Regions from separate parts of the Hydrogenophaga sp. RAC07 genome, predicted to be linked through region 1. Evidence: predicted binding sites of a transcription regulator. Region 1 holds the regulator's gene; the other holds the start of a gene.
What was found. The regulator sigma-54, encoded in region 1, starts transcription at its own class of promoters, with help from an activator protein. The targets are predictions, from matches to a motif close to TGGCANGNAANCTGCTTT.
Positions count from the first base shown of each region.

Region 2: a site for sigma-54 is predicted at 1,440-1,457, ahead of BSY239_RS05315 (PQQ-dependent methanol/ethanol family dehydrogenase). Genes of this name have one in related genera too.

Region 1 is NZ_CP016449.1:3,963,377-3,969,734, reverse strand. It holds gene argS (arginine--tRNA ligase) at 1-362, shown strand, start outside; gene BSY239_RS18470 (SPOR domain-containing protein) at 377-1,042, shown strand; gene BSY239_RS18465 (thiol:disulfide interchange protein DsbA/DsbL) at 1,120-1,767, shown strand; gene lptA (lipopolysaccharide transport periplasmic protein LptA) at 1,974-2,588, shown strand; gene lptB (LPS export ABC transporter ATP-binding protein) at 2,594-3,388, shown strand; gene rpoN (RNA polymerase factor sigma-54) at 3,394-5,034, shown strand; gene BSY239_RS18445 (THUMP domain-containing class I SAM-dependent RNA methyltransferase) at 5,126-6,358, shown strand, end outside.
Region 2 is NZ_CP016449.1:1,145,555-1,151,912, forward strand. It holds gene BSY239_RS05305 (quinoprotein dehydrogenase-associated SoxYZ-like carrier) at 1-316, shown strand, start outside; gene BSY239_RS05310 (quinoprotein relay system zinc metallohydrolase 1) at 334-1,278, shown strand; gene BSY239_RS05315 (PQQ-dependent methanol/ethanol family dehydrogenase) at 1,590-3,287, shown strand; gene BSY239_RS05320 (c-type cytochrome) at 3,371-3,691, shown strand; gene BSY239_RS05325 (hypothetical protein) at 3,688-4,248, shown strand; gene BSY239_RS05330 (tetratricopeptide repeat protein) at 4,251-5,087, shown strand; gene BSY239_RS05335 (catalase family peroxidase) at 5,190-6,200, shown strand; gene BSY239_RS05340 (hypothetical protein) at 6,246-6,358, opposite strand, start outside.

The DNA of each region.
Region 1 (6,358 bases):
ACTACGTGCAGTACGCGCACGCGCGGATCTGCTCGGTGCTGGCCAGCTGGGGCGGTGACACCGCCACCTTGAAAGGCGCCGACCTGTCCGCGCTCGACAGCGCACCGGCCCAGGCCCTGATGCTGCTGCTGGCCAAGTACCCCGCGATGCTGAGCGACGCCGCGCGCGACCTCGCACCGCACGACGTGACCTTCTACCTGCGCGAGCTGGCCGCGAGTTACCACAGCTACTACGACGCCGAGCGCATCCTGGTCGACGACGCCGTGGTGAAGACGGCGCGCCTGGCGCTGGTCGCCGCCACCGCACAGGTGTTGCACAATGGTTTGGCTGTGCTGGGCGTCAGTGCCCCGCAAAAAATGTGATGGTGAAACAAGCGATGAAAAAGAAACCTGCCAAGACCTCGAGCTCACTCGGCGGCACCCTGATCGGCTTCGTGGTGGGCCTGCTGGTGGGACTGGGCGTGGCACTGGCCGTGGCGGTCTATGTCACCCGCGTGCCGATTCCCTTTGTCGACCGCAACGTCTCGCGCAACGCCGGCCAGGACGCCCTGGAGGCCGAGCGCAACAAGGGCTGGAATCCCAACAAGGCCTTGAATGGCGATGCCGCCGCACCCGCGCCCGCCGTGCCGCCGGAAGCTGCCGGCGCCATCGTGGTGCCGCCGGCCGACGGCAAGGGCCTGCCCCCGGCGCCGGCCGCGGCCAGCCGGCCGGTGGCCGATCCGCTGGGCGACCTCGCGCAATCCAAGCTGGGCCAGGCGCCAGCCGCTGCCGGGTCCGCCGCCACGCCACCCGCCCCCGGTGCAGATCCGTTCATCTACTTTGTGCAGGCCGGTGCCTTCCGCACCCCCCAGGACGCCGAGGCCCAGCGCGCCAAGCTGGCCATGTTGGGCATCAATGCCGATGTGAGTGAGCGCGAACAATCCGGCAGGACCGTGTACCGCGTGCGCGTGGGGCCGTTCAACCAGAAGGCCCTGGCCGACCTCACGCAGGAGCAACTCGAAGTCAACGGCGTTGAAGCCGCGCTGGTGCGCATCCAGCGCTGATCCCGGGCCGGGGGCGCGCCGGGAACTTATCCCCGCTGCGCCTGCCCCAATCCAGTCCATACAAGGAGTCTGATTCCATGCAACGTCGCGATTTTTCCCGGTCCCTGCTGGCCGCTGGCACCACCGCCCTGGCCGCCACCGGTGGCCTCATCACCCCCGCCTTCGCCCAGCGCGTCGGGCCCAAGGAGGGCACCGACTTCGTGCGCGTGAGCCCCACGGCGCCGGTGGAAAGCCCGGCCAGCCAGATCGAGGTGGTCGAGTTCTTTGCCTACAGCTGCATCCACTGCTTCAATTTCGAGCCGATGTTCGACGAGTGGATGAAGAAGCAGCCGGCCAGCGTGAACGTGCGCCGCATGCCGGTGGCCTTCAGCCCGGCATTTGTGCCGATGCAGCGCCTGTACTTCACCCTGGAAAACATGAAGCTGGTGGATCGCCTGCACAGCAAGGTGTTCCAGGCGATCCATGTGGACCGCCAGCAGCTCACCAACACGCCGGCCATCACCGCCTGGATCGAAAAGCAGGGCGGCGTGGACATGGCCCGCTTCAACGCCTTCTACAACGGCGCCGCCGCCGGTCTGGCCACCAAGGCCACCCAGCTGCAGGAGGCCTACAAGGTGGAAGGCACGCCGTCGCTGGGCGTGGCCGGCCGTTACTACGTCAACGGTCAGGGCCCCCGCACGCTGGTGGTGGCCGATGCGCTGATCGCCGAGGCCCGCAAAGGCTGAGGAGCGCTTCATTCATCAAGAGAAAGCCCGCTCTGCGGGCTTTCTCTTTGAGGCTGGGACCGGGGCGCAGGCGGCTCGCCGCAACTTCTTGAATCGATGTGAGAAAAGAACCGGTAAAGGCGTCGCGCCACCCGTTCGGCCGGCATCACGTCGTTACAATGAATGCAAGTTTCGTGCCCTCAAATCCTCCTGCTGTCACCACCTCCATGCGCCTTCGCCATCCCTTGCTTCTGACCGGCTGCCTTGTGGCGGGCCTGTTGTTTGCCGCAACGGCGCAGGCCGAAAAGGCCGACCGCAACCTGCCGCTGAACGCCGAAGCCGACGCGCTGCGTTACGACGATGCGCGCCAGACCAGCATCTTCACCGGCAACGTGATCATCACCAAGGGCACCATCGTCATCCGTGGTGCCAAGGTCGAGGTGCGCCAGGACGCGCAGGGCAACCAGTTCGGCATCGTCAACGGCAGCCCCGGCTTCTTCCGCCAGAAGCGCGACGGGGTGGACGAGTTCATCGAAGGAACGGCCCAGCGCATCGAATACGACAGCCAGGCCGACACCGTGCGTTTTGTGGGCGAGGCCGTGCTCAAACGCTTCAAGGGCACCCAGCTCAACGACGAAACCACGGGCAACGTGATCGTCTACAACAACACGACCGACGTGTTCACGGTGGACGGTGGTGTGGCCAACCGCACCGCCAGCAACCCCACGGGCCGCGTGCGCGCCATGCTCACGCCCGTGCCCAAAGAGGGCGCGCCCGCCCCCACGCCGGCGCCACCGGCCAACCTGCGCCCCAGCAACCAGCTCGGTGAGGGCCAGAAGTGACAGCGATGCCATCGGCCAAGGCCCTGGGCCCGGACAAGCGCGCCGCGCCGGTGCCCGAGATCAGCCGCCTGGAGGCCCAGGGCCTGCAGAAGGCCTACGGCAGCCGCAAGGTCGTCAAGGACGTGTCGCTCGCGGTCTTCAAAGGTGAAGTCGTCGGCCTGCTCGGCCCCAACGGCGCGGGCAAGACCACCTCTTTCTATATGTTGGTCGGCCTGCTGCGCTCGGACGCGGGGCAGATCCTGCTCGACGGCCAGGCCATCCAGGACCTGCCCATCCACCGCCGCGCGCGCCTGGGCCTGGGGTATCTGCCGCAGGAGGCGTCGATCTTCCGAAAGCTCAACGTAGCCGACAACGTGCGCGCCGTGCTGGAACTGCAGGAAGACGAAGCCGGCAAAACCCTGAGCAAGGCCGCCATCGAGGCCCGGCTCGACGAACTGCTCAAAGACCTGCATGTGGACCACCTGCGCGAGTCGCCCGCGCCGGCCTTGTCCGGCGGTGAGCGCCGCCGGGTCGAGATTGCCCGGGCGCTGGCCACCAACCCGCGTTTCATCCTGCTCGACGAACCCTTCGCCGGCATCGACCCGATCGCGGTGATCGAGATCCAGCGCATCATCGGCTTCCTCAAGTCGCGCGGCATCGGCGTGCTCATCACCGACCACAACGTGCGCGAGACCCTGGGCATCTGTGACCGTGCGTACATCATCAACGACGGTCATGTGCTCACCAGCGGCACGCCGGCCGAGATCGTGGAAAACGCCGACGTGCGCCGCGTTTATCTCGGCGAACACTTCAGGATGTAGGGCCTGTGAAACAAGGCCTGTCACTCAGGGTTTCGCAGCACCTGGCGCTCACGCCCCAGTTGCAGCAATCCATCCGCCTGCTGCAACTCTCCACGCTGGAGATGGCGCAGGAGGTCGAGCAGATGCTCGACGAGAACCCGTTCCTGGAGCGCTCCGAAGACGCCGCCGACCGCGAAACTTTCGGGCTGGAGCAGACCGATGTGCCGGTCAGCGCGGGCGAGCAGATCGCCGAAGCGGCGATCGCGCCCGACATGCCCGAGGCGCCCGGCCCCATGCTCTCCGGCACCGAATCCAGCAGCAGCACGAGCAGCGACACCGGCGAAAGTGATGCCATCGAAGGCAAGCTCGACGGCGCCACGCCGGTGGAAGAAAGCTGGGAGGGCGACGGCACGGTGGAGATGGCGCCCGACGACAGCGAGTGGGGCGGCGATGCCCCCGCGCGCAACAACAATGCGTCGGGCGACGACGACACGGCGAGTGCGGCCGACCTGGCCCGCGCCCACATCAGCCTGCAGGACTTTCTGCACGACCAGGCGCGCTGCCTGCGCCTGTCGGAAGAGGACCGCGCCGCGCTGTATTTCCTGATCGAGTCGCTCAGCGACGACGGTTACATCGAAGACAGCCTGGCCGAACTGGCCGCGGCCTGGCAGGCACTGTCGGGCCGGATGGCCACCGACGACCCCAACGAGGGTCTGGAAGAACGCGAGGCGCTGGAGCAGCGCCTGGCCATGGCCCTGCAACTGCTGCAGCACATGGAGCCCGCCGGCGTGGGCGCGCGCAACCTCGCCGAATGCCTGCGGCTGCAGATCCTGGAGATGCGCAACACGCCCGAAGCCCGCGCGGCCCTGGCCATTTGTGGCCAGTCCATGGAGCTGGTGGCCAAGCGTGATGTGAAGCGACTGTGCAACCTGTGCGGCCTGGACGACGAAACCGTGCGCGGCGCGCTCGGCCTCATCGCGCGGCTGGAGCCCAAGCCGGGCCGCCGCTTCGTCGACGTGGAGCGCAACGTGGTCGTGCCCGATGTCTTGGTGACGCGTGCCGGTCGGGGCTTCAAGGTCCTGCTCAACCCCGAGGTCATGCCGCGCCTGCGCGTGCACGATGCCTACGCCAGCGCCATGCGCCAGAACCGTGGCGGTCGCGACAACGGCGGTGAGGCCGGCCACGCCGCCATGCAGCAGCGCCTGCAGGAGGCGCGCTGGTTCATCAAGAACATCCAGCAGCGCTTCGACACCATCCTGCGCGTCTCCAGCGCCATCGTGGAGCGCCAGCGCAATTTCTTCATGCACGGCGAACTCGCCATGCGCCCGCTGGTGCTGCGCGAGATCGCCGACGAACTCGGCCTGCACGAGTCCACCATCAGCCGCGTGACCACCGCCAAATACATGTCCACGCCGTTCGGCACCTACGAACTGAAGTACTTCTTCGGCTCGTCGCTGGGCACCGAAACGGGCGGCAACGCGTCGAGCACGGCCGTGCGTGCGCTGCTCAAACAGTTCATCGCCGCCGAAGAAGCGGCCAAGCCTCTGTCGGACAACCAGCTCTCCGACCTGCTGCGCGAGCAGGGCATCGAGTGCGCGCGCCGCACGGTGGCCAAGTACCGCGAAGCCTTGCGGATCGCCCCCGCGAACCTTAGAAAATCGCTTTGAACATGGCCCCCACGCTCCGCCGCTTCGCGGGTCGCTGCCCCCCGAGGGGGCTGTTTCGCCTTGGGGCGGCCCGGCGGCGAAACGCCCTTCTATGAATCAACTTCAAGTTTTCCTGCCCTGCGCCGCCGGCGTGGAGGACATGCTCGCCACCGAGGTCAAGCGCATCACCGGTGTGGACGCGCCGCACAAGGCGCGTGGCGGCGTGGCACTGAATGCGTCATGGCGCGACACCATGCGGCTGAACCTGCACAGCCGCCTCACGCAGCGCGTGCTGGTGCAGCTCTGGCACGGCGGCTACCGCAGCGAACAAGACCTTTACCACGCGGCCAGCGAGGTGGCGTGGGAGATCTGGTTCACACCGGCGCAGACCATCAAGGTCGAGATCACGGCGCAGCACAGCCCGCTGACGTCTCTGAACTTCGCCGCGCTCAAGGTGAAGGACGCGATCTGCGACCGCTTCCGCGAAAAGCGCGGCGAGCGCCCCAGCGTGAACACCACCTGGCCCGACGTGCGCATCTACGTGCACCTGACGACCGAGACGGTGAGCCTGTACATCGACACCTCGGGCGAACCGCTGTTCAAGCGCGGCTGGCGCGAGGACAAGGGCGACGCGCCGCTGAAGGAAACCCTGGCCGCGGCCATGATCGCGGCCACCGGCTGGGACGCCTGCGCCGACCAGCCGCTGGACGAGATCGTGCCGCTGTACGACCCCTGCTGCGGCAGCGGCACCGTGGTGATCGAGGCCGCGCAGATCGCGCTCAACATCCCGCCTGGCTACTTGCGCCGCTTCGCGTTCGAGAAACTGCTGCCCTTCCAGCCGCACGTGTGGCAACCCATCCTGGATGAGGCCGAGCGCCAGCAACGCGACTGGCCCGAAGGCCATCCGCCCATCGTCTTCGGCAGCGACGTGTCCTTCCGCATGGTCGACTTCGCGCAGCGCAACGCCGAACGCGCGGGCGTGGCGCACGCCATCGAGCTGCGCGGCGGTGACGCCCTGCAGCGCATGCCGCCGAGCGACAAGCCCGGCGTGATGCTGCTCAACCCGCCCTACGGCGAGCGCATCGCCGCCGCCGGTGTGGCGGGCCAGAGCTCGGAAGACCGCGCCAGCGCACGAGCCCAGCGCGCGGCGCCGCGCGAGCCGCGCACCTTCACGGTCGGCAAGGCGGCTCCGCCCGCGCCCGGCCTGGGGCGCGAGAGTGCGCAGATGCCCGACGGTGGCGACGGCAGCGACTTCTTCAACCAGCTCGCCGCCCACTGGAAAAGCCACTACGCCGGCTGGACCGCCTGGCTGCTCACACCCGACCTCAAGCTGCCCGGCAAGATG
Region 2 (6,358 bases), 1.9 Mb from region 1:
TGGTTCGTGGAGCCGCACGCTCAACCAGGTGCAGGCGCGCTTTTTCAACAACGTGCTCGAAGGCAGCCGGCGCCTGCGTGTGCGCGTGATGCATCCCATGGACACCGGTCTGGTCGCCGGCATCCCGGCCTTCTACATCGAGCAGTTGCAGCTGGTGGACGGCGCGGGTGCGCCGTGGTGGCGCCTGGCGCTGCACGAGCCGGTGTCGGAAAATCCGCTCATCACATTCGAGCTCCCGCCGCAAAACGGCAACGGTTTCCGGCTGCTGGGGCGCGACAACAACGGCAACCGGATCGATGCCGAGGTGGGCGCTTGAGAGGCCTGTTGCTCTGCATGGTGGCGGTGTTCACCAGCGCCGCGATGGCGCAGGCCAGGCCCGACCTGGCGCGGCTGGACTACGACCTGCGCCCGCGCCCGATCGCCGAGCGCACCTGGGTCATCGAGGGCGCGGTGGAAGACTTCTCGCGCGCCAACGGCTGCAACATCATCAACACCGCGTTCATCGCCACCGGTGCGGGCGTGGTGGTGGTCAACACCGGCCCCTCGCGCGCCTATGGCGAGCAGCAGCGCCGCGCCATCGAACGCATCACGCGCGAGCCGGTGGTGCGCGTGCTCAGCCTCAACCTGCACCCCGACTACTTCTTCGGCAACCAGGCCTGGGCCGACCGGCCCACGCAGGCGTTGGCCGGCAGCATCGGTGGCATGCAGGCCGAGGGCCGCGCGTATGCGGACAACCTCTACCGGCTTTGTGGCGACTGGATGAAAGGCACCGAGTCCACGCCCTCGCGCGACGTCGTGGAGCCCGGGGTGCTGCAGATCGGCAGCCACAAGCTGGAGTTGCGCCGCCTCAGCGGTCACACCAGCGACGACCTGGTGCTGATCGACCACACCACCGGCGTGTTGTTTGCGGGGGGGCTGGTCTTTGCCGACCGGGTGCCCACCACACCGCACGCCGACTTTGACGCCTGGCAAGCGAGCCTGGCGAAGCTCTCGCAGTGGATCGAAGACGACAGGATCCGCCAGGTCCTGCCCAGCCACGGCCCGCTGCACAGCGGTGTGGGCGGACTGGATCAGACGCGCGACTGGCTGCGCTGGCTCACCGCGCACATGCGCGAGAGCGCCGAGCGCGGGCTGGATCTGAGCGAGGTGCTGCGCCTGCCCGTGCCCGAACGTTTCAAGGCCTGGGCCGCGCAGCCGGCCGAGCTGCACCGCAGCATCACGCAGTGGTACCCGCGTTACGAACAGCAGGTGCTCGGCGGCCCGGCGACCCGGCGCTGATCGCCGACTGTTGCAGGCCTGTGCGCCGTTGATTCATTTCTGAACACTGTCACCACGGCGTGACAAGTGTCGCGTGCGACATGGCGCAGTTGCGGCCGCCTGTCGTGCGTCGAGTGCTCGAAAACCCTTGAAAAGACAGGCGCACGCCACACCACAGGTGTTGGCACAGATGTTGCCATTCAAGTCGCGTGCAGCCCACGACTGACCTGTCGCGCAGGGCATCACAAGCGGTCGGGCATGTTGCCTGGACGCGGCCATCCAACCCACGAACGAGCAGGAGACACACTGTGAAACGCACCCTACTGAGCCTCATGATCATGGCCGCCACGGCCCACGTTGGCGCCCAGGGCGTCACCGACGCGATGATCGCCAACGACGCCAAGTCGCCCGAGAACGTGTTGAGCTGGGGACTCGGCACCCAGGGTCAGCGTCACTCCGACCTCAACGGCATCACCGCCAAGAACATCGGCAAGCTGGTGCCGGTGTGGTCCATGTCCTTCGGTGGTGAAAAGCAGCGCGGCCAGCAGTCGCAGCCGCTGGTCAACAAGGGCAAGATGTTCGTGACGGCGTCCTACTCGCGCATCTACGCGGTGGACACCAAGACCGGCGAGAAGCTCTGGAAGTACGAGCACCGCCTGCCCGAAGGCATCATGCCCTGCTGCGACGTGATCAACCGCGGCGCCGCGCTCTACGACAACCTGGTGATCTTCGGCACGCTCGATGCGCAGCTGGTGGCCCTGGACCAGGACACCGGCAAGGTGGTGTGGCGCGAGAAGATCGACGACTACGCTGCCGGCTACAGCTACACCGCCGCCCCGTTGATCGCCCAGGGCCTGCTCATGACCGGTGTTTCCGGTGGTGAGTTCGGCGTGGTCGGCCGCGTGGAAGCACGCGACCCCAAGACCGGCAAGATGGTCTGGTCACGCCCCGTGGTCGAGGGCCACATGGGCTACAAGGACGGCAAGGAAAACGGCATCTCCGGCACCACCAACGCATCGTGGCCCGGCGAGACCTGGAAAACCGGCGGTTCCACCCCATGGCTGGGCGGCACCTACGACCCGCAGACCGGTCTGGCCTACTTCGGCACCGGCAACCCCGGCCCGTGGAACAGCCATGTGCGCAAGGGCGACAACCTGTACTCGGCCTCCACCGTCGCGATCGACCCCAAAACCGGCAAGATCGTGTGGCACTACCAGAACACCCCGAACGACGGCTGGGACTACGACGGTGTGAACGAGTTCATCACCTTCGACATGGACGGCAAGCGCATGGGCGCCAAGGCGGACCGCAACGGCTTCTTCTATGTGAACGACGCCACCACCGGCAAGCTGGTCAACGCCTTCCCGTTCGTCAAGAAGGTGACCTGGGCCACCGGCATCGACCTGAAGACCGGACGCCCGAACTTTGACGACACCAACCGCCCCGGCGACCCGACCGCCGCCGGTGGTGACGGCGCCAAGGGCAAGTCGGTCTTCTCGGCACCGGGCTTCCTGGGTGGCAAGAACCAGATGCCCATGGCCTACAGCCCGCGCACCGGATTGTTCTACGTGCCCACCAACGAATGGGGCATGGAGATCTGGAACGAGCCGATCACCTACAAGAAGGGCGCTGCCTTCCTGGGTGCCGGCTTCACCATCAAGCCGCTGTTTGATGACCACATCGGCTCGCTGCGCGCGATCGATCCCAAGACCGGCAAGGTCGCCTGGGAAGTCAAGAACAACGCGCCGCTGTGGGGCGGTGTGCTGACCGCGGGTGACCTGGTGTTCTGGGGCACGCCCGAGGGTTACCTCAAGGCCGCAGACGCCAAGACCGGCAAGGTCGTGTGGCAGTTCCAGACCGGCTCCGGCGTGGTGGCGCCTCCCATCACCTGGACCGAAGGCGGCGAGCAGTACGTGAGCGTGGTTTCCGGCTGGGGCGGTGCGGTGCCGCTGTGGGGCGGTGAAGTGGCCAAGAAGGTCAACTTCCTGGAGCAGGGCGGTTCCGTCTGGACCTTCAAGCTCATGAAGTGATCTCCGAGGCGCCGGCCGGGTGTGCAGCACGCACCGGGCCGGCGCCTGTTCCTTTTTATGACTCCTCTTCAGGCGGACCTGACATGCGCTCGACCCTTTTCATCGCGACCCTGATCACCAGCGCCAGCGCGTTTGCGCAAGCCGATCTCGCCGGCGCACCCGACCTGGCCAAGGCCAGCGGCTGTTATTCATGCCATGCCAATGGCGAAAAAGTGGTGGGCCCGGCTTTCTCAGCCATTGCCGACAAATATGCGACGGAGAAAGACGCCGCTGCGTCGCTCGCGCAATCGATCCAGAACGGCTCCAAAGGCAAGTGGGGCCGCATTCCCATGCCTGGGCATCCCAGCCTGAGCACGGCCGATCTCAAGACCCTCTCGACCTGGGTGCTGACCGTCAAGCCATGACGGCTCTGCGCGCGGTCGCCTTGTCCTTGCTGTTGAGCGGGGGCGGTGCGCACGCGTTTGATTTCAACGGCGAGAAAGCACTGATCGCCGTGACCAAGGACGGCGCCCGAACGAAGATCGGCCGCGTGGTGTTCAGCCCCGCCGCTGGAGGCGTGAGCGTCTTCAAGGTGCAGATGGATCACGCCGTGATGCGCGACCATTTTCTCTCCATGCGCGAGTTCAAGTGTCTGCCGGCCGAGCAGGAGATCTCGTGCTTTGTGCCCTATCCGTACGCGCAACCCGGCACGGCCTCCGCCACCCGGCTCGCGTGGCTGGAGCACAGCCTGTTGTTCTTCTACAAACAGCCCAAGGACTTTGGCGCCAAGCTGTGGAACGGCATCGTTTTCCAGTTCACCGCCACACCCACCGCGCTGGTGGGCGTGCCACAGGCGGTGGACCTCAACCGCATCGGTGTGCCGCCCGACGACCTCTCCGTGCCGCCCTATGGCGCCACGGACCGCGACCCCTTCACCCCCGGCGCACGCTGGCTCACCGAGCTGCGCATCGAGTCCCCGTGACCATGACTGGAGAACGTGAAATGATCCATCCGCGCACCCTGCTCGGCGCTGCGCTGGTGGTGCTCACCAGTGTTTCACAGGCGCAAGACAGCCACCGCGGCGACTGGCTGCGCAACCCCGCCATGGGCAACTACAAGGCCTATGCGGAATTCAAGATGGCCCACTACGCCGAGGCGCGCGAGGTGTGGGAAACCCTGGCCGAGGTGGGCAACGGCGACGCGCTGTTCAACCTCGGCATCCTGGCCGAAGACGGTCTCGGCGAGCCCAGGAACATGAAGAAGGCCGAGACGCTCTACACCAGCGCCGCGCAGGCCGGCAACTTCAAGGCGCAGTACCGCCTGGGCATGTTGTACAGCGCGGGCACCCTGCTGCCGCGCGATGTGGAGAAGGCGCGCGTCTTCCTCACGCTGGCGGCGCACGGCGGCGACAGGGACGCCATCGCCACGCTGGCCACGCTGGGCCAGCCCGCGGCCAGCCTCACGCCTTACCAGCGCGCCGAATTCCTGGGCGCCAGCGGCGAGCACACGAAGGCGGCCGCGCTCTACCGCCAGCTCGCCGAGGCCGGCGACCGCCGCGCGCAGACGCGCCTGGCCTGGATGTTTGAAGCCGGCCGTGGTGTGCCGCGCGACTTGTCCGAGGCCGCGCTTCGCTTCGAGAGCGCGGCCGTGGCTGGCGAGGCCGAGGCGCAGTACGCGCTCGCCGTGATGTACCGCACCGGCAAAGGCCGTGAGCGCGATGTGGCGCAAAGCCTGGTGTGGCTGCGCCAGGCCGCCGGGCAGAGCTACCCGCCAGCGGTGGCGGCGCTGGCATCGAGCCAGAGTGCGGGCGTGGGGCTTTGACGCTTCTGCGGGCCGCGTGGACCGACTTCACCCAGAATCCATAAGGGTTTTTTAGAACATCCGTTTTTCAGACCCCCCCACCAACCATCCTGAGAGCCCCACATGAACACTGCTTTCTCCGTTCCCTCCCTGATGTCGGTCGTTGCATGTGCGGCCGCCGCGCTGAGCACGCCCACCTTCGCCCAGGTCGATCCCACCCGCATGGTCGACGCCTTCGAGCGCGCCGGCGGCAAGTTCGAAGGCTTCCGCCGCTCGGGTGCCAAGGGCGTCTGCGCCACCGCCGAGTTTGTGGGCAGCGCGCAAGGCCGGGAGCTGTCGGTCTCGTCGGCCTTTAGTGGCCGGCCGGTGCCGGTGGTGGCGCGCTTCTCGATGGGCGGTGGCAACCCCAAGGCACCCGACAACGGCAAGAGCCAGCGCAACCTGGCGCTGCAGTTCGACCTGCCCGGCAACGAGACCTGGCAGATGGGCAACATCTCGGCGCCGATCTTCGGCGCGTCGTCGCCCGAACAGATGCTGGCACGCCTGGAGGCGGTCGCACCCGACCCTGACACCAAAAAGCCGAACCCCGACAAGGTCAAGGCCTTCAACGACGCCAACCCCGACACCCTGCTGCAAGGCAAGTACTTCGCCAGCCAGCCCGTGCCGGCGAGCTTTGGTGGTGTGAACTACTGGGGTGTGCACGCGTTCGCGTTTGTCGACGCCAGCGGCAAGAAGCAGTACGGCAAATGGATCTTCGAGCCGGTGGGCGGCACGCAGAGCCTGACCGACGAAGAAGCCCAGGCCAAGGGACCCGATTTTCTGCAAGCCGAGCTGCGCCAGCGCGTGGCGGCGGGTGGTGTGGCCTTTGATTTCAACCTGCAACTGGCACAGCCGGGCGACAAGCTCGACAGCGCCGTGAGCCCGCTGCCCGCAGAGCGCAAGAAGGTGACGCTGGGCCGCCTCACCATCAAGTCGGTGGCCGCCGATGCCACCGGTCCCTGCGTCACCATCAACTTCAACCCGATGGTCTTGCCCAAGGGCGTGGAGCCATCCACCGATCCCATGCTCGCTGCACGGGCTGCACCCTACGCGGTGTCGATGGGTCGACGCCTGGGCGAGGGCCCGAAGCAGTGAGGCGGTGACGGGTCCGCCCCGTCGTGTTCTGTGAACCGACGGGATTCACCGCACCCATTCGGCCTGCAGGCTCCCACCCACCAGAAACCCGTTGGGCACCGGTTCGTCGCGCTCGAACTTCACCAGCCCCTTGCCCCGGCAGTACCACTCGCGGCTGG